3 regions of the Photobacterium sanguinicancri genome follow, and region 1 is predicted to be linked to each of the others. Evidence: predicted binding sites of a transcription regulator. Region 1 holds the regulator's gene; each other region holds the start of a gene.
What was found. Region 1 encodes CRP, which controls carbon source genes, mostly activating them, when cyclic AMP is high. Its sites were predicted from a motif close to TGTGANNNNNNTCACA; they were not measured.
Positions count from the first base shown of each region.

Region 2: dinG (ATP-dependent DNA helicase DinG) is a predicted target of CRP. The motif match lies at 3,296-3,311, and genes of this name have one in related genera.
Region 3: nagE (N-acetylglucosamine-specific PTS transporter subunit IIBC) is a predicted target of CRP. The motif match lies at 3,053-3,068, and genes of this name have one in related genera.

Region 1 covers NZ_AP024850.1:245,215-251,779, forward strand. Annotated here, with positions in the region: gene astA (arginine N-succinyltransferase) at 1-668, shown strand, start outside; gene astD (succinylglutamate-semialdehyde dehydrogenase) at 684-2,159, shown strand; gene OCU87_RS01145 (DUF1338 domain-containing protein) at 2,318-3,115, shown strand; gene OCU87_RS01150 (hypothetical protein) at 3,246-3,440, opposite strand; gene crp (cAMP-activated global transcriptional regulator CRP) at 3,679-4,311, opposite strand; gene OCU87_RS01160 (OsmC family protein) at 4,584-4,988, shown strand; gene OCU87_RS01165 (phosphoribulokinase) at 5,085-5,954, opposite strand; gene OCU87_RS01170 (YheU family protein) at 6,034-6,252, opposite strand; gene OCU87_RS01175 (hydrolase) at 6,342-6,565, opposite strand, start outside.
Region 2 covers NZ_AP024850.1:958,348-964,912, forward strand. Annotated here, with positions in the region: gene OCU87_RS04755 (primosomal replication protein) at 1-295, opposite strand, end outside; gene OCU87_RS04760 (sulfite exporter TauE/SafE family protein) at 336-1,109, opposite strand; gene dinG (ATP-dependent DNA helicase DinG) at 1,124-3,202, opposite strand; gene OCU87_RS04770 (porin) at 3,737-4,705, shown strand; gene OCU87_RS04775 (YccT family protein) at 4,840-5,487, shown strand; gene OCU87_RS04780 (TraR/DksA C4-type zinc finger protein) at 5,676-6,041, opposite strand.
Region 3 covers NZ_AP024850.1:982,622-989,186, forward strand. Annotated here, with positions in the region: gene nagC (DNA-binding transcriptional regulator NagC) at 1-976, opposite strand, end outside; gene nagA (N-acetylglucosamine-6-phosphate deacetylase) at 980-2,116, opposite strand; gene nagB (glucosamine-6-phosphate deaminase) at 2,130-2,930, opposite strand; gene nagE (N-acetylglucosamine-specific PTS transporter subunit IIBC) at 3,185-4,675, shown strand; gene OCU87_RS04880 (hypothetical protein) at 4,800-4,934, shown strand; gene glnS (glutamine--tRNA ligase) at 5,076-6,565, shown strand, end outside.

The DNA of each region.
Region 1 (6,565 bases):
ACACCGGCAATAGTGAGCTGTGTACGTTATTTTTGCGTCCTGAGTGGCGTAAAGGCCTGAATGGTCGTTTGCTGTCTAAAGCGCGTTTTTTGATGATGGCTGAACATAGCCATCGATTTTCACCGACAGTGATTGCCGAAATGCGTGGCGTGTCAGATGAAGACGGTCACTCACCATTTTGGGAGTGGCTGAAAGAGCATTTCTTCTCGATTGATTTTACCCATGCCGATTACCTAACGGGGATTGGCGCCAAAGGCTTTATTGCCGACTTAATGCCGAAGCTGCCGATTTACGTCAATTTGCTCAGTGAAGAAGCGCAGGCGGTGATTGGTCAGGTACATGACAATACCGCCCCCGCATTGCGTTTATTGGAGCAAGAGGGCTTTACCTGCCGTGGTTACGTCAACATCTTTGATGCTGGCCCTATGGTGGAGTGTGAGGTCCGTAATATTGAGTCGGTGCGTCACTCTTTGCGTTGCCGTGTCGAAATTGGCGAACACAGTAGTTCGCACGATTATTTGATCAGTAATACCTCGTTTGAAAACTTTCGCGCCACGGTAGGAAAAGTAGCGGTAGATGGTGAGCGTAATATCGCGATTATTTCACCTGCGATGGCAACAGCATTACAGCTACAGCAAGGCGATATGGTTCGCTTGATGGGACAATAGGATAAGGGGAATATCATGACACAATCATTCGCAGTAAATTGGATTGCAGGAAAGTGGGTCGCAGGTCTTGGTGAGTCTTTTCATTCGTTAAACCCATTTAGTTCTGAGGTGATTTGGCAAGGACAAGCAGCCACTGCAGATCAAGTTGAACATGCGGTGAAAAGTGCTCGTGAAGCCTTATTAAGCTGGCGTCATACCTCGCTTGAGGAGCGTCAGGCGATTGTTGAAAAGTACGCTGAGTTGCTAAAAGAGCACAGCGAAGATATTGCCACCACCATAGCGGAAGAAACGGGTAAACCTTTGTGGGAAACCCGCACCGAGGCGGGGGCTATGGTCGGTAAGATTGCGCTTTCATTGCGTGCTTACCATGAGCGTACTGGTCACAAAGAAAAAGAAGTGGCAGGGGCGACAACGGCTGTGCTGCGCCATCGTCCACTCGGTGTGATGGCGGTCTTTGGTCCGTATAACTTCCCTGGACATTTACCGAATGGCCATATTGTTCCTGCATTATTGGCGGGCAATACCGTGGTATTTAAGCCGTCGGAGCTAACACCCAAAACGGCCGAAGTGGCAATGAAACTCTGGCAACAAGCAGGCTTACCTGCTGGTGTGATTAACTTAGTCCAAGGTTCGCGCCCGACAGGAGAAGCCCTTGCCAGTTCGACGGGTATCGATGGCTTGCTGTTCACGGGCAGTGCCAATACAGGTCATATCCTTCATCGGCAGTTTGCTGGGCAGCCTGGTAAAATGTTGGCACTTGAAATGGGTGGCAATAATCCGATGGTGATCTCGAACGCCCATGGTGAGGTTGAAGCAACCGTATACACCATTATTCAATCGGCGTTCATTAGTGCAGGCCAGCGTTGTACTTGTGCCCGTCGCTTGTATTTACCGAACGGTGAAGTGGGTGATGCCATCGTCAAACGCTTGGTAGAAGCAACAGCACAGTTACGCATTGATGGCCCATTTGCTGATCCTCAGCCATTTATGGGGCCACAAATCTCTAAGCAGGCCGCTGATGGCATTATTGCTGCACAAGCTAACCTTATTAGCCTTGGTGGGAACGTCTTACTAGAAGCCAAACGTGGCCAAGGGGCGATTGTCTCACCAGCAATCATTGAAGTGAGCGCCATTGCTGAGTTACCTGATGAAGAATACTTTGGTCCGCTGCTACAGGTGGTGCGCTACGACGATTTAGCTCAAGCGGTTACTTTGGCTAATAATACCCGCTATGGGTTATCGGCGGGCTTGATCTCAACCGACGATGCGGAATGGCAATATTTTATTGATCATATTCGTGCCGGCATTGTAAACCGTAACCGCCAGTTGACGGGCGCGAGCGGTGATGCGCCATTTGGTGGGCCGGGTGCATCCGGTAACTTACGCCCAAGTGCTTACTATGCCGCTGACTATTGTGCTTACCCTATGGCATCGATGGAAGGTGAACAAGCGGAGCTACCCACTCAGTTATCACCGGGCATTACGCTATAAATGTACGAGTGGGCACCAAATGGTGCCCATTTTTATGAATACCACCACACACTGTAACGCTACCACTCAGTAACAAGATAAATAGCCAATAAGTGCCATACTGATTAGGTCGGATCAGGGCATTGTGACAACTATCAATTAACGGGGAGCATCTCAACATGGAAAGAGTAGAGCAACTTTTTGACAATCTGTGGCAAGACTATATTCAGCGCCTGTGTCCATCAGCCGATCAAGTGCATACTTTGCTAACGGAAGATGAGCCTTTATTGAATGATCATATTGCGTTGCGTACCTTCAATCTGCCTAAGGTAGGATTAGATGTGTTGGCAGCACCATTTATTGCGATTGGCTACCAGCCTTGTGGCACCTACCATTTTGAGGGCAAAAAGCTGTATGCCGAGCACTTTGAGCACCCTAATCCAGCCGCACCAAAAGTGTTCATCAGTGAACTATTAGTCGGGCAGTGTTCATCACTGTTGCAGCAAGCGGTTCGTGACTTAGTGAAACAAGTGCCAGAGATGGCGATGAAAGATCCCGCTTTTTTATACGGCGGCCGTTTGTGGGATATTGATTTGGCAACCTATGAAATGCTTGCCGCGGAAAGCGAATACGCGGGTTGGTTAGCTGCGCATGGGTTTGGTGCTAATCATTTCACGGTCAGTATTAATCAACTTGAGCAATTTACCGAAGTCGCAGAGGTGAATCATCTGCTGGAGCATAATGGCTTTGCTATCAATATGTCAGGGGGGGCGGTCAAGGGGAGTCCCGAAGAGATGCTGGAGCAATCTTCCACTATGGCCGATAAAGTACCAGTGGCATTTTTAGAAGGCGTAAAACAGGTCTCGGGTGGTTTCTATGAATTTGCCAAGCGTTACCCCAAAAGTGATGGAGAGCTGTATACCGGGTTTGTAGCGGCATCTGCAGATAAGATATTTGAAAGTACAAATAGCGATTAAGGATATCCCCAGCTCCTATGGCGCTGAGGAAAGATAGCGCTTCGGAAAGATAGCGCCGAGAAAATATGGCACTGAGAAAGCATGACAATAAGAATAATCGCCGTAGAGCTGATAACAGGTAATTGTGGGATCAGTGCAAGCTGTCTAGTGGTGGGGACCACTGCACATTACTTTGGCGATGTGGCATCTGCGTCAGCGCGATATGCTGCTCAAGATAATGGCGTTGACCATTAAAACCTGTCATTTCAACAGTGCTTGGTAGTGGGGCTATCGCTGTTGGTGGTGTCGCAGTTGCGCAGTGCGGAGAAAAACGTTCGATATCCATATCGTAAATCCCATAGTACTTGCCATCTGATGGCGATTGTCAGGCGAGGTTCTTAGTATCACCGGCCTGATAGTTGTTATGCATAATGTAGCACTGGTGGTGAAGTTAGCAAGAGAATAATCAGTGACAGCGCTAGCAAATGTATAACTGAGTATACGCTGAGAGTATTGGGTATTTTAGGTACAAAAAAAGCCGCAAAAGCGGCTTTTTTATTAGCTGTAATCGAGTCATCAAAAGATTAACGAGTACCGTATACCACGATAGTTTTACCGTGTGCAGAAATTAGGTTCTGCTCTTCAAGCATTTTCAAGATACGACCAACGGTTTCACGTGAACAACCCACGATTTGACCGATTTCTTGGCGAGTAATTTTGATTTGCATGCCGTCAGGGTGAGTCATTGCATCAGGTTGTTTTGCTAGGTTTAGTAGCGTCTGTGCAATACGGCCTGTTACGTCTAAGAACGCAAGGTCGCCCACTTTTTGGCTTGTTACTTGAAGACGAGTCGCCATCTGTGCAGATAGGCGCATCAAAATATCTGGGTTTACTTGGATTAGTTGACGGAATTTCTTAAATGAAATCTCAGCCACTTCACAAGGTGTTTTAGCACGAACCCAAGCTGTACGCTCTTGACCTTCTTCGAAAAGACCAAGTTCGCCGATGAAGTCACCTTGGTTTAGGTAAGAAAGAATCATCTCTTTGCCTTCTTCATCCTTGATAAGAACAGCAACAGAGCCTTTTACAATATAGTAGAGCGTTTCCGCTTTCTCACCAGCATGAATCAAAGTGCTTTTTGATGGGTACTTATGAATGTGGCAATGTGAAAGAAACCACTCTAGTGTTGGATCTGTTTGAGGTTTACCTGGAACCATATTACTAACTTCCTCTGCGTTTGTTGCCCAACAACGACATCCCTATAATTTCAGTTTGGGCTTAACAATAGAATTGTTCACTGGCTAGAATATAAAGCCAGCCGCTGGGCTGCAAGCTCACTTGAATAATTAATTGAGAGTTTAACTTTTTTCGGTGGGCATTTCTTGATATTGATCTATCTGAAATCGTCATTTTGTACTCATAAGTGTGCACATGATCACACGGTTGTTAGATTATGCAGAATTGACGCCAAAACACTAAGGAGAAAGCAATGCAATCACGTGTGAAATGGGTTGAAGGAATGACATTTTTAGCCCAGTCAAATTCCGGTCACAGTGTGGTAATGGACGGTAATGGTGGTGAAAAAGCACCCAGTCCAATGGAGCTAGTGTTAATGGCTGCTGGTGGGTGTAGCTCGGTCGATGTGGTGAGTGGTCTCCAATCAGCCAATCAAAAAATCACGGGCTGCGAAGCACAAATTTCCTCTGTTCGTCGCGAAACCGCCCCTCGCATTTTCACAACGGCGAATCTGCACTTCGTGGTAACAGGTCATGATCTTGATGATGCCTTAGTGGCGAAAATGGTTGCTGATTCACTCGAGAAATATTGCTCAGTGTGTTTGATGTTAGGCGAGGGCGTTGAGCTAACGCATTCGTATGAGGTGGTTGTTGCGTAAAGCCATTGTAAAATGAGCTTATCGTAGTCGCGTAAAACGGAGACATTACGGTCTCCGTTTTTGTTGGTGCTGAATGTGGGAGCCAAATTCGAGGCGTTAACCAATTTTTCCGGTATCAATCAGTTGTTGGATCAACGGGCGCATAATCAACTCCATTGCAAAGCTCATTTTTCCCCCGGGAACAACCAAGGTGTTATGGCGTGACATGAAAGAGCCCTGAATCATCGACAGTAAATACGGGAAATCGACATTTTTGATACCACGAAAGCGGATCACGACAAAACTCTCATCCAAGCTTGGGATCCCTTTGGCGCTGAGTGGGTTCGAGGTATCCACCGTAGGAACTCGCTGAAAGTTAATATGAGTGCGTGAAAATTGCGGCGTGATGTAATTAAGATAATCATCCATCGAACGGACGATAGATTCCATGACGGCTTCGCGCGAATGGCCCCGATCGCGGGTATCGCGCACAATTTTTTGGATCCACTCTAAGTTGACGATAGGCACCATGCCAATCAGTAAGTCGACATGCTGTGCAACATTGGTTTCACCATCGACAACCCCACCGTGCAAGCCTTCATAAAACAAGACGTCGGTATTTTCGGGTAATTCTTGCCATGGGGTGAAGCTACCTGGCATTTGGTTGTAGGGGACGGCTTCGTCAAAGGTGTGGAGATAACGGCGGAATTTACCTGTGCTGTCTTCACCATATTGGCAGAAGAACTGCTCTAGTTGTGGAAAGTCATTTGCTTGTGGGCCGAAATAACTGATATGACGACCTTGTTCTTTGGCTTTACGAATTTCAACATCCATTTCAGGACGGGTAAATCGGTGGAAACTATCGCCTTCAAGCCATGCTGCGTTGATGCTCATCATATTGAACATTTTGCGGAAGGCTTCTGAAGTGGTCGAGGTGCCCGCACCGGACGACCCTGTTACTGCAATGATGGGATGTTTTGCAGACATGACAAACCCTGTCGTTAAGATTAACGATGAGTTATTAACAGGATGTTGCGATTAGATCAAGCGTAAGCGTCCGCGAGTATTAGAAATTGAGATCTCGACGAAGCTTAATGTCCACTGATTCATGCAACTCTGAGAACATGACAACGGCATCGCCTTTCGCCAATTGGCCGCGAACATGTTGGACTTTTTGTTCTAGCGTTTTTTCGTGTTCACCATAATCGGTGCCTTCTCGTAGCACGAAGTGCTCGATCAAGTTGTCGAGTGTTTCTGGGGCGATGTCTTGCCAAGGAATAATCATAACAACCGCTTACTGCTAGGGAGGGTATATTAACCACTGATAACATTATTATCAGTGGTTAAGGATAGTAATGGCAAGAGCCGCTTTTGCTATTCGCGCTTATTTACGCCAGCAAAAGGTGCAAACCAAGCGGGTACTGTTGTTTCTAACCAAAATGTAGGATTACGCCATGAGCCCGTTAAAAAGCCGACATGCCCCCCGTTAGGGCTGAGGTGGTAATCGATATGGTCAGGTAATGGTTGTGAGGGGATCACATCATGCGTCATGAAAGGGTCGTCCTTCGCATGAATGACCCGCAGCGGTACTTTGACCT
Region 2 (6,565 bases), 710 kb from region 1:
TTTTTCTGATGGTTTGTGTGGCGAGTTCACGTTGAATCGCTTGTATCTGCGCGACGATTTTATCGCAGATATGTGCAGTACGAGAGGCTAATAATCGGCCTGATTGCTGTTCTCGTTGCAGTGATTTTATTTTCTGACTAATTTCTTCAACGCATGGTGTCAGTAATTTACTGCGACTTTGAAAGAGTTGTTCATCAAACAAAGGGCGAAATGCTTCACCACGCTGGCGATCAACCGCAGCAGCGTCTTTTAATAATTGATCAACGTGTGCTTTTAATCTGGTTACATCAAACATACTGACTGCTCTAAACCTTCGTTGTGATCTGATTTATATATTAGAACCAAGCCTGCCAAGCCAGCTTACCGGCAAGAATAACAACCACCGTCACAAAGACAGGACGGATAAACTTTGCCCCAAAACGTATTGCTGAATGTGCACCTATATAGGCGCCCATCATTAAACATACGCCCATTGTTAATCCTAGCGCGACATTAATATGTCCTAAAATGGCAAAGGTAATCAGAGAGGTAATATTACTGGTGAAATTCATGGCTTTGGCTAAGCCAGAAGCAAGCAGAATATCTAACCGGTATAATGCCATACTGGAAACGGTCCAAAATGCACCAGTACCGGGGCCAGCGACGCCATCATAAAACCCTAAGATCCCACCTTGTAACCATTGCTTTTTCTTTAGTTTCTGATCGTCAGTGGGCAGTTGACGCTGCTCTCCTTTAGGCTGAGGGTGCCAAATGGTATAACCGGCGGCAGCTAAAATGATTAACGGAAGGGCTTTTTCTAGCCATTCAGTACTAATTATGTCGACGATTAGAGTACCGCCGATAGCACCTACCAAGGTGGCTATAAACGATAACTGCCAGAAGTGCGGTGAAAAGAGCTGTTTACGATAATAAGTCCATGCCGCAGTTGAAGAGGCAAATGTCGCTGCTAATTTGTTGGTGCCAAGGGCAATATGGGGCGGAAGCCCTAAAGACAAAAGTGCTGGAACGGTAAGCATACCGCCGCCACCTGCAACGGCATCGATAAATCCAGCTAAAAATGCCACAAGCCCAAGTATTATGAGCGTGGTCGGTTCAATCATTTCTATCATTATGGCAATTCTATTTATTTATGTTCGATAATCCGCTTAAACGGTGGTAATGAGTCTAATAATGCTTTGCCATAACGGCGTGAAATTACGCGTCGGTCGAGCAAAACTACTCTACCAGAATCTTCTTCTTTTCGCAGTAAACGCCCAGCAGATTGAATCAGTTTTTTACTCGCTTCTGGTACAGAAATCTGTAAGAACGGGTTCCCACCTCGGCTTTCGATGTATTCCGCGTGTGCTTCTTCAACTGGTGAAGTCGGCACGGCAAATGGAATTTTAGTGATGATCAAGTTTTTAAGTAAATCACCAGGTAAATCAAGCCCTTCAGAGAAGCTGCCAGTACCAAATAAAATGCTCGGAACCTGATTTTTACAGTTTTCTTTATGTTTTTTTAGAATGGCGTGTCGCGCTTCATCACCTTGAACGAGTAATTGCCATTTATTTTTCTTGGCGATAGGCTGCAAGCTTTCCGCGACTTTATTCATCTGCCAATAAGAAGAAAACAACACCAAGCTCGCGGTTTCGCCTTCCAAATATTCAGGTAAGGTTTCAATCAATAGCTCGGTGAATTTATCAGCTTGTGGTTCTAAAGGTAATGCAGGGATCACTAAACGCGCGTTGTTTTGGTAATCAAACGGAGATGCAAGGGCTAGGAATTTCACACCATCTGATTCAGAAATACCGGCTTGGCGACAAAAATAGGTAAACTGGTTAAGTGCGCGCAAGGTTGCTGAAACTAAAATAGACCCCGCGGCACGACTCCATAATAGTTGGTCTAAGCGGTAACCCACTTCGAGTGGTGAAACCTCGATAATATAATCATCTTCACGATCACCGCTTTTTTCAATCCACCGTGCAAGAGGGGCACCTTTCTTATTACAAGGCTGCGCCATTAGCGCCCATACCTTTTCAAGATTTTCTAGACGTTGCAGGTAAAAGCCAGACTCAGCTAAAGCGGGTTCACCTTGACGTGCTGCAATTTCATTATCTTTTAATCGCTCAGAAATTAAGTCATGTAATTTGCCTAACGCTTGTAGTGCCTTCTTACTGGCATCTTTACAGCCTTTTGCTTCTTCTTGTAACCAAGCAGGAAGCTCACCGTGTTCAAAGCGATAGATTCCATCTTTGCTAAAATGGCTCGGATCGATATTTGCTGCTATTTGGCGCAAGGTTGGAATTAGATGCTGAATATTTTCTTGTAAGGGTGACTGGAAGCGACCTGCTTTACTGTAGTCAGCTAGCTCAGCGAGTTTCCCGACAGATTGATTGAGCTTTTCTAACCAATTAGTCGCGCCTTTTAAGCTTGCAGCGGCAGATGAAAAGTCACGTGCCACTTGTGGTAAGTGATGGGCTTCATCTATTACATAAATGGTTTGCTCCGGTTCAGGCAGAATAATGCCACCACCTAACTCAATGTCAGCCATTAAGAGCGCATGGTTTGCAATAATGACATCGGCTTTATCTAAATGTTCGCGTGCCTTAGCAAAAGGGCATTGGCGATGTTTAGGTAAACCTGCGTGACAGCTGTGCTTATCTGCCACAATTTGTTGCCATACACGGTCAGGTATCTGTTTTGGCCAGCCGTCACGGTCACCATCCCACTTCCCTGATTCATAGGCTTTTTTCATGCGAGTCAAAAGTTCTAAATCAGACTTTTTAGGTTTTTCTTGCCAAAAACTCATCTGATCATCGCTCGTTCCATCGCATGACGCCGCTAATTTATGGCCACAACAATAGCGTTGACGCCCTTTGGCAAGAATAAAGCTGAATTCTTTAGGGTAGATGCGGTTAAACAAGGGTAGGTCTTTATCAATAAGTTGCTCTTGCAATGCGACTGTTGCGGTTGAAATGAGCAGTTTTTTATTGTTAAACAGCGCAAAAGGGATACCTGCAATCAGATAAGCCAGTGATTTACCGATACCTGTCCCAGCTTCAGCGACCAACATTCTGTTCTTTTTATGGTATTCACCCGCTAGTGTTTTGGCTATTTCTGCAACTAGGTAGTTTTGAGCACGCCTTGGTCGGAAGTTATCAAGCTGGTTTCCAAGGTTCTCATAGCATTGCTTGATATCGCTTTTTATTTGGCTGTGTAACATAACTGCAACGTGTTAAATGACAAGGGCATTGATTATAACACGAACATCTGAATGTGAGCGGGGGCAAATAAATTGAACAACTTTGAATCTAAATGAGATTTTGGTCACGAAAATAAACTGAACTCAACATGAATGGGTAGTGAGGTTGTCGACAAAACACTAACTTAACTAAAAAAGCAGTGTTTTATAATATAAGTAACTGGATGTTAGTTGGTTTTTCATTTTTTGCAGTTTTTTGTGTTGTTATTTTGTCTTTGTAAAAAACTATATACCAGCTGTTTTGTGACTTTTTTGCTATTTGTCTTTTTTGCTTTCTATGTTAACTCATTGAAAAGTAGGGGATAAATATTTTTTGATTAATTTTTTGAACTATTTGACACTTAGGCGAAAACTCTGTCAGGATAGCCACGCAATCAGATTGCTTTAGATGATTATTCTTTTGGTATTAACCGGGTAGTCCTCTAAAAAAACATAATAGAAAAGGAATTCTGGAAATAGGAATTCCATTCCAAATAAGAAAAGGCAGTGGATCTCATGAAAAAGACTCTTTTAGCACTTACAGTTCCAGCACTTCTAGTAGCAGGTTCTGCTTCTGCAGCAGTATCTCTATACGACCAAGATGGTACACAAGTTACTATGTCTGGTGCTGCTGAAGTTCAGTACATCCTTCGTGCAGAAGATAACATCGCAAAAAAAGACGCATCAATCCGCATTGATGATGGTGACCTAGCACTACGCGTTCAACACGAAGTTAACGCTAACCTATACGCTCTAGGTGCTATCGAACTAGCTATCGGCGAAAGCAAAGATAACCAAAAAGACGGCGCAAGCATTGGTGACGTTAAAAATGACGGCCTGTACGTTGGTCTAGGTGGTGCATTTGGTGAGCTTACTTTCGGTCGCCAACTAGCTATCATCGATGATGCTGGTGTTGGTGTTGACATCGAGCTGAAAGACACAGCTGGTGTTAACTACGAAGATACTGACATGGATCAGTACATCAAATACCGTTTCTCTGGCGAGAAATTCTGGGCAGGTGCTGGTTACAACATCGCTCAAGAAACAAACGGTAAAAAAGGCGAAGAGCTACTAGAAGTTGCTGCTGGTGTTCCATTTGGTGATTTCGAAGCACGCGCTTACTACGCTGACTACAAAAACGAACAAACTGTTGCAGAACAAACTGCATGGGATCTAGAGTTCGTTTACGCTGCTGGTCCTATCTACGTTGGTGCACTATACGGCCAATCTGATAACGGTGCTGACAAAAACAGCGATATCCAAACTTGGGAACTTGCTGGTTCTTACACTATGGGTAAGAACACATTCGGTCTAGGCTACGCACAGAACTCTGGCGATGCTAAATCTCAAGACGCAACTAACTTCTACGGTAACGTTGCTCACCAACTAACTGCTAACACTCGTGCATACGTTGAAGTTAGTTACGAAGACCTAGAAGCAGATAGCGACTTCGGTTACGTAGTTGGTATGGAAGTTAAATTCTAATAACGCTTTTAGCGAATTAGGAACTAATATTTCCCCCTATATGTAAAAGCTGCCTTCGGGCGGCTTTTTTCGTTTATAGTCGAGGGTAACGGTTAGTTAGTTTGGTATTTTGACGCTTTGAAGGAGTAAAGGTAATGAAAAAAACGATTGTTAGCTTAGCCTTAGGTATGCTGCTTGCCGCGACGGCACAAGCAAACACCTTAGAAACGGAATATGGTCTGTCTGTTATGGCAATCAACGGTGTTGCAGTAAACAGTGATAATGCCATTGCCGACAATACTTACAACATAGCCGAAGGCAAAAATCAGGTGGTTATTCGTGGTGAGAAAATGCTACGTCGCGGCACCCAAACGGAACTTTTCAGTACTAAACCTTTTATTATGAGTTTTGACAGTACTGATGATGTGGTTATTCGCTTCCCTGAAGCAGCCAATAATTACCGCGCTGCTGAAACTGAATTTCGTGGTGATGCGCCCAAGTGGAATGTAACTGTCGGTAGTACAGCTTTGCCGTATCAAGCGGAAGTACTACCTGGTAGTGGCGGTTTTATTCCTTACTCGGACATCGAGGAATTAGTGGCTAGCTATAACCAAGAAAAAGGTATTGCTTTAGAGCAAGGTAAGCTAACAGATATGACGAAAGCAGCAGTTGTGGTTAACGATGCAGGTGAAGTCACGATTACAGGTGACTCATTAGCCCAGCTTAAATTGTGGTATACCAAAGCATCAACAAAAGAGAAGAAGGCCTTCAAGATTTGGATGGCAGAGCAAGAGTTTAAGTAAGCGTCATAATCTGTGGTATATGCCACAGCTATCGAGTGTTTAAAGCATGCGTATAAGCTGCATTTATGAGTAAAGTGCAGCTTGACGATACCTTTTGTGAACGTTCACTTTTAGCGTACTTAGAATAGCATCATCAGATCCGATGCATTCATCATGCTTACAAGTCCGCACTAGCGGCGTTTTTCAAGCTAGTCATCATGGTGGTATCTGCTATGCTCGCGACATGCACGGCAACGTGGCTGAGCGGGATCTTTCAAAAGATCGTCGGCTTCAATTTCTTCCTCGCAATCGGCACATAGGCCATACATACCTAAAGTTAAGGTGCATACCGCGGCATCCACTTTTTCTATTTTAGCCGCAAGATCTAATAACGTTGGGATGTAAGATGACTTCGCCATTTTTATTAGTTCATTCAACTCTAACTTTTTCATTGCGGTTAGGTTTGAAATCAGTGCATTTGATATGACTTCATGTCTGAGTGATGCAGCCAAGGTTTCGTATTGAGCTTCTAAATTATGTTGAAGCACATCATCTATTCTCTCTGGGGTAGCCATAATCTTTTATTCTTTTTGTTTTATCGTCTTTTTAGTCTAAATCTCTCTAGATTCATTATCCTGATTTGAATCAAACCATTATAAATCTTTATAGTGAAGATCATATATATCCCTACTTTCAGTTGGTTTTTGTCGGTGATGTCCTCTTATATAGTGTTACCGCGATAAACATCCATAGAGATGCGCCAGCCTCATCACATTGTGCGAGGTTGGATTTGGTAAATTCAGCTCATATGAAGCGAATATATGTGCGTCATTATCTATGATGCTGTGTTTTCGCCGTTTTCTATCATAGAAAGGAATATATAAAGGAAATTAAGATGGAATATGGATATAAAGAACCCTACAACGCGTTGTATTTTATTGGCTTAATTGTTGCTCTATTATTGCCAACATTACCCGCTAGTTTGACACTGCTCGATATTATTGCCCGCTAGTAGAATAACGGTTTTGTCGTCAGGCATTGAAGCGTTATATCCATCATGGTATTGACTATGATGGATATTCTTTTTTGGTTTTTTTAG
Region 3 (6,565 bases), 740 kb from region 1:
TCGCGAGTGCTTTACCCAGCTGATTTCCGACCTTAATTAACGCTTGGCTAGCAAGCTCGTCGCCTTTATTGGCAGCTTCACAAATCGCGAGCATGGTGATGTCTTCAAGCTCTTGTAAGCTGCTTGAATAACCCTGGTCGAGTAGTTTTTGTACTTGGGCAATAACAGCAGGATCAGATGCGACTGTTTCAAGGCAACCAAAGTTACCACATTGGCATTTGTCACCGAGTGGGTCGATTTGAATATGACCAATCTCACCTACATTACGATTAAAACCAAGAAAGACTTGGCCATTAACAATAATACCTGCGCCAGTACCGTGATGGACACTAACTAAGATTGAGTCTTTACAGTCACGACTTGCACCAAAATAGTGTTCAGCCAGTGCGAGTCCGCGAATATCATTACCGACAAAACAAGAAACACCAAAGGTTTCAGTGATGATACCTGCGAGTGGGAATTTATCGACTTCAATGTTAGGCATATATTCAATAATGCCTTTTTCAGGGTCGATAAGGCCCGGAAGTGTGATACCAAACGCGACTAATTCCTTCATAACAGCTTCATTATCAGCAATAAACTGATGAATGTGCTTCATTAAGCCTGAAAGTAGCGCATCTTGGGTTTCGTAATGGAATTGTGTCGCCATACCTGCGATATATTTACCGCTTAAGTCGTATAGCGTTAACTCAATTAAATCACGCCCTAGTCGGATAGCAATTGAGTGAAAAGCAGCTGACTCCGTTGTCAGCGAAATAGCACGTCGACCACCTGTCGATGCTTGTTGCGCGACCTCTTTTATAAGGCCACGCTCAAGTAACTGGCGGGTAATTTTAGTAACACTTGCGGGAGCAAGTTGACTTACGTCTGCAACCTGAATCCGTGAAATAGGGCCTTGTAAGTCGATCAGTCTATATACAGCAGCGCTGTTCAGCTGCTTTACTAGATCTACATTACCAATTTGTCCGCCTGTCATAGTTTAGTTCTGCTCGTATTCACCGTTAACAACAGTCGCCCGAACATTGAATTGACGATCAAAAATAGTCAGGTTAGCAACCATGCCTTTTTTGATGGCACCCAGTTTGTTATCCACACCAATAGCGCGTGCAGGATACAGAGTAGCCATACGAATCGCTTCGTCCAGGGCGATACCTGCATGCTCGACACTATTTGCTACTGCTTCAATCATTGTCAGTGCCGAGCCGCCAAGTGTGCCATTTTCATCAACACACTTGCCATCACGATAATATACTTTCTTACCGACAAAAATAAAGTGATCCATGTCTGCTCCTGCAGGTGCAGTTGCATCGGTGACCAGTACGAGCTTCTCACCTTTCATGCGATGCGCCATACGGATGTTGGCATAATCAACATGGAAACCATCAGCAATAATACCCGTATAGACTTCAGGTGTATCGTAAATGGCACCTACCATCCCTGGTTCACGGCCAGCGATAGGGGTCATTGCATTGAATAGGTGAGTGGCAAAAGTAATGCCAGATGCAAAGCCTCGGCGTGCTTCAACATACGTAGCATTGGTGTGGCCCGCTGAAACAACAATACCAGCTTCAACTAATTGCTCGATGTGCTCGTGCGAATTTTGTTCAGGGGCAAGAGTTACTTTCGTTACGACATCTGCGTTATCACAGATAGTTTGGATCATGTCATCATCAGAACGACGAATATGATCAACACTGTGAATGCCTTTCTTCATAACGTTTAGGTATGGACCTTCAAGGTGCAAGCCTAAAGAATGGTTATTGTATTTGCTCTGGTATTCACGTTCTGCAGCAATAGCGGCTTTCATGTCTGCATCTGATGAGGTGATCAGTGTTGGCAAAAAGCTAGTACAACCTGATTTCAGGTTCGCAAGGTGCATGGTATGAATAGTATCTGCGTTGATTTCATCGTTAAGCATTACGCCACCACAACCATTCAGTTGTAGATCGATAAAACCTGGCGTGAGTTCAGCGCCATCTAAATCAAGGGTTTTGATATCTTGAGGAAGTTCGGTAACAGGGCATACGGCATGAATGTTCACGCCGTCAATGATGACGGCGTGGTTATTCAGCACATCGCTACCGGTAAAAATGCGGCAATTGGTAAGCGCGTACATGAACAGTTCCTTATTAAAGGTTTTTGATATTTTCAGCTTCAAGTTCTTGGAAGTAGTTTACTGTCTTCACTTTTAGCTCTTGTGTTGCAGCTTCATCACAAACAATCAGTGATTTAGGGTGAAGTTGCAGTGCTGATACTGTCCACAAGTGATTTACAGAGCCTTCAACAGCAGCTTGTAGTGCTTGTGCTTTGTTGTGGCCTGTAACCAGAATCATGATTTCAGCTGAATCAAGTAGTGTACCTACACCAATCGTTAGTGCGTATTTAGGCACTTGCTCGATATCGCCATCGAAGAAACGAGAGTTAGCAATACGAGTATCTTGGGTCAATGTTTTGATGCGAGTACGAGAAGAAAGTGACGATGCTGGCTCGTTAAAAGCAATGTGACCGTCGTTACCCACGCCACCCATGAATAGGTTGATGCGTCCGTAAGACTTAATTTTGTCTTCGTAACGTTGGCATTCGGCTTCGTGGTTGTCTGTATTACCGTTAAGAAGATTGATATTTTCTTCTTGAATATCAATGTGATTGAAGAAGTTACCATACATAAAGCTACGGTATGATTCAGGGTGATCCGCTGAAATGCCAATGTATTCATCCATGTTGAAGGTAACAACATGCTTGAAACTTACTTCGCCGGCTTCATAAAGTTCAATTAAACGCTTGTAAGTGGTTAATGGCGTGCCACCAGTTGGCAGACCAAGAACAAATGGACGCTCCGCAGTTGGCTGAAATTTGTTAATAGAATCAGCGATATGGCGTGCTGACCACAAACCTACATCTTTAGCGTTATTAAGCGGGATTAGTCTCACAGTGACACCTCATTCAAGATTGATAATACGGTAAAAATATTAACGGCTTCTTGCCTTTGTTTCGAATGATAAAATAAGTTTTATGATCGAGCTAGCAAAATCGCCTAGATCTTGTCTCTGCAGGTGATAAAGATCACAAATGATGACCTTTTAATTTGCGGGGCGAAATTAATTTCTTAAACTGCAAAGGACTAAATCGGATAGCAAAATAAGTTATCTAAATTACATCTAAGAAACCATAGGGGGAACTAAGGGTGAATATTCTTGGATATTTTCAAAAAGTAGGTAAAGCATTGATGGTGCCAGTCGCCACATTGCCTGCCGCAGCAATCTTAATGGGTATTGGTTACTGGATTGACCCGGTAGCCTGGGGCGGTAACAGTGCACTAGCAGCGTTTTTGATTAAAGCTGGTGCCGCTATTATCGACAATATGTCTGTACTCTTCGCAATTGGTGTTGCGTACGGCATGTCTAAAGATAAAGACGGTGCAGCTGCACTTTCTGGTTTTGTTGGCTTCTTAGTTGTTACAACGCTGCTTTCTCCGGGCGCTGTTGCACAAATTCAAGGTATTGACCCAAGTGCAGTTCCTGCCGCGTTTGGTAAAATCAATAACCAATTCGTAGGTATCCTTGTTGGTATCACTTCTGCTGAAATCTACAACCGTTTCTCTGCTGTAGAACTTCACAAGGCATTAGCATTCTTCTCTGGTAAGCGTTTGGTTCCTATCCTAACGTCTTTCGCTGGTATCTTTATTGCTTTCGTTCTGATGTATATCTGGCCTGCTGTATACGGTGGTCTAGTAAGCTTCGGTGAAACAATTCAAGGTATGGGTGAGGTAGGTGCTGGTCTTTACGCATTCTTCAACCGTCTATTGATTCCTGTTGGTCTTCACCACGCACTTAACTCAGTATTCTGGTTCGACGTAGCGGGCATTAACGATATTCCTAACTTCCTTGGTGGCGCGAAATCTATCGCTGATGGTACGGCAACTGTAGGTGTTACAGGTATGTACCAAGCTGGTTTCTTCCCAATCATGATGTTTGGTCTACCAGGTGCTGCACTTGCGATGTACCACACAGCTAAAGCGAAGAATAAAGAAAAAGTAGCATCTATCATGATCGCTGCAGGTTTCGCATCATTCTTCACGGGTGTTACAGAGCCGCTAGAATTCGCATTCATGTTCCTAGCGCCTGCACTATACGTAGTTCACGCAGCACTTGCTGGTCTATCTGTATACATCGCTGCATCTATGCAGTGGATTGCTGGCTTCGGTTTCTCTGCAGGTTTAGTAGATATGGTTCTATCTACTCGTAACCCACTAGCAGTTAACTGGTACATGCTAATCGTACAGGGCGTTGTATTCTTCGGTCTTTACTACACTATCTTCCGCACAGTTATCGTTAAGTTCAATCTTAAGACGCCTGGTCGTGAAGATGATGATGTAGAAGAGTCTGGTGTAACTGGCTCTAAAGAAACAGGTGAACTTGCTAAGCAATACCTTAAAGCGCTTGGCGGTCACGGTAACCTAGAAAACATCGATGCTTGTATCACACGTCTACGTCTTACTCTTAAAGACAGTAGCCTTGCGAACGAAAAAACATTGAAAGCACTAGGTGCAATGGGTGTGGTTAAACTAGGTTCAAACAACCTACAAGTTATCCTTGGCCCACTAGCTGAAATCGTTGCTGGCGAAATGAAAAAAATCCCAGCATCTGAAGACCTATCTGCAGTAAAACTGCCTTAGTCTCTTCAAACAGCTAAGTAAGTGTTAATTGTTATCGGCCTCTATTTGAGGCCGATATTTTAAGTAGAAGCAGAGCTTAAAGGAGATGATTTCTGTACCCCTCATTGTCATGGTGCATTTAATAATGGCAAAGATGATGGAAGGTTCAGAAGTTATTTCGGTGACTTCCCCTTGTTTTTCAGGGGCAGGTTGTTCTCAATCCCATTGTGGACTCCTGAGTGGAATGTTGTTTATTGGTGCTAAATTGGCATTGTGGTAAAATCATGTATTGTATTAGCCCCGCTATTGCGGGGTTTTTTTATCCATATCAACAAACAATGCATACTATTTGTTGAGTCGTGAGCCATATTTATGGATCATAGAAGACTCAAAAATCCTGTAAGCACACGAGGTCTAATTGATGAGTGAATCTGAAGCTCGTCCATCAAACTTTATCCGCCAAATTATTGATGCGGATTTAGCCAGTGGCAAACATTCAAACGTCCATACCCGATTCCCGCCGGAGCCGAACGGCTACCTGCATATTGGCCATGCTAAATCTATTTGTTTGAACTTCGGTATCGCTCAGGACTACCAGGGACAATGTAATCTTCGCTTTGATGATACGAACCCTGAGAAAGAAGACATCGAGTACGTTGAGTCTATTAAGAACGATGTTAACTGGTTAGGCTTCGAGTGGAGCGGTGAGATTTGTTACTCATCTAACTACTTCGATAAGCTACACGGGTTTGCAGTTGAACTAATTAATAAAGGCTTAGCGTACGTTGATGAGCTAAGTCCAGAGCAGATGCGCGAATACCGTGGCACATTAACTGAGCCAGGTAAGCATAGCCCATACCGTGATCGTAGTGTTGACGAAAACATTGCACTGTTTGATCAAATGAAAAATGGTGAGATTGAAGAAGGCAAGATGTGTCTTCGTGCCAAGATCGATATGGCATCACCATTTATGGTAATGCGCGATCCGGTTCTTTACCGTGTTCGTTTTGCTACTCACCACCAAACTGGTGATAAGTGGTGCATCTACCCAATGTATGACTTTACGCACTGTATTTCGGATGCGTTAGAAGGCATTACGCACTCAATTTGTACGTTAGAATTCCAAGATAACCGCCGTCTATATGATTGGGTTTTGGATAACATCACAATTGAGTGTCAACCGCATCAGTACGAGTTCAGCCGCCTGAATCTTGAATACACGGTAATGTCTAAGCGTAAGCTAAACCAATTGGTTACTGATAAATTAGTATCAGGTTGGGATGACCCACGTATGCCAACTATCTCTGGCCTACGTCGTCGTGGCTTTACGTCTGCATCTATCCGTGAATTCTGTAAGCGTATTGGTGTTACTAAGCAAGATAACACGATCGAAATGAGCTCGCTTGAGTCTTGTATTCGTGATGATCTAAACACCAATGCACCACGTGCAATGGCAGTGCTTGATCCGATTAAAGTGGTTATCGAAAACTTTGGTGATACTGAAGTACTAACGGTTGCTAACCACCCGAACAATCCAGAGATGGGTGAGCGTCAGGTGCCATTTAGCCGTGAAGTTTACATCGAGCGTGATGACTTCCGTGAAGAAGCGAACAAGAAGTACAAACGTCTAGTTTTAGGCAAAGAAGTACGTCTACGTGGCGCGTATGTGATCAAAGCTGAACGTATCGAAAAAGATGCTGAAGGTAACATCACAACGATCTTCTGTACTTACGATGCTGATACGTTGGGTGTGAACCCTGCTGATGGCCGTAAAGTGAAAGGTGTAATTCACTGGGTATCCGCAGAAGCGGGTCTTCCAGCTGAATTCCGTTTATACGATCGTTTATTCACAGTGCCAAACCCGGCTGCTGCTGATGATTTTGTTGCGGTTATTAACCCTGAATCGCTAGA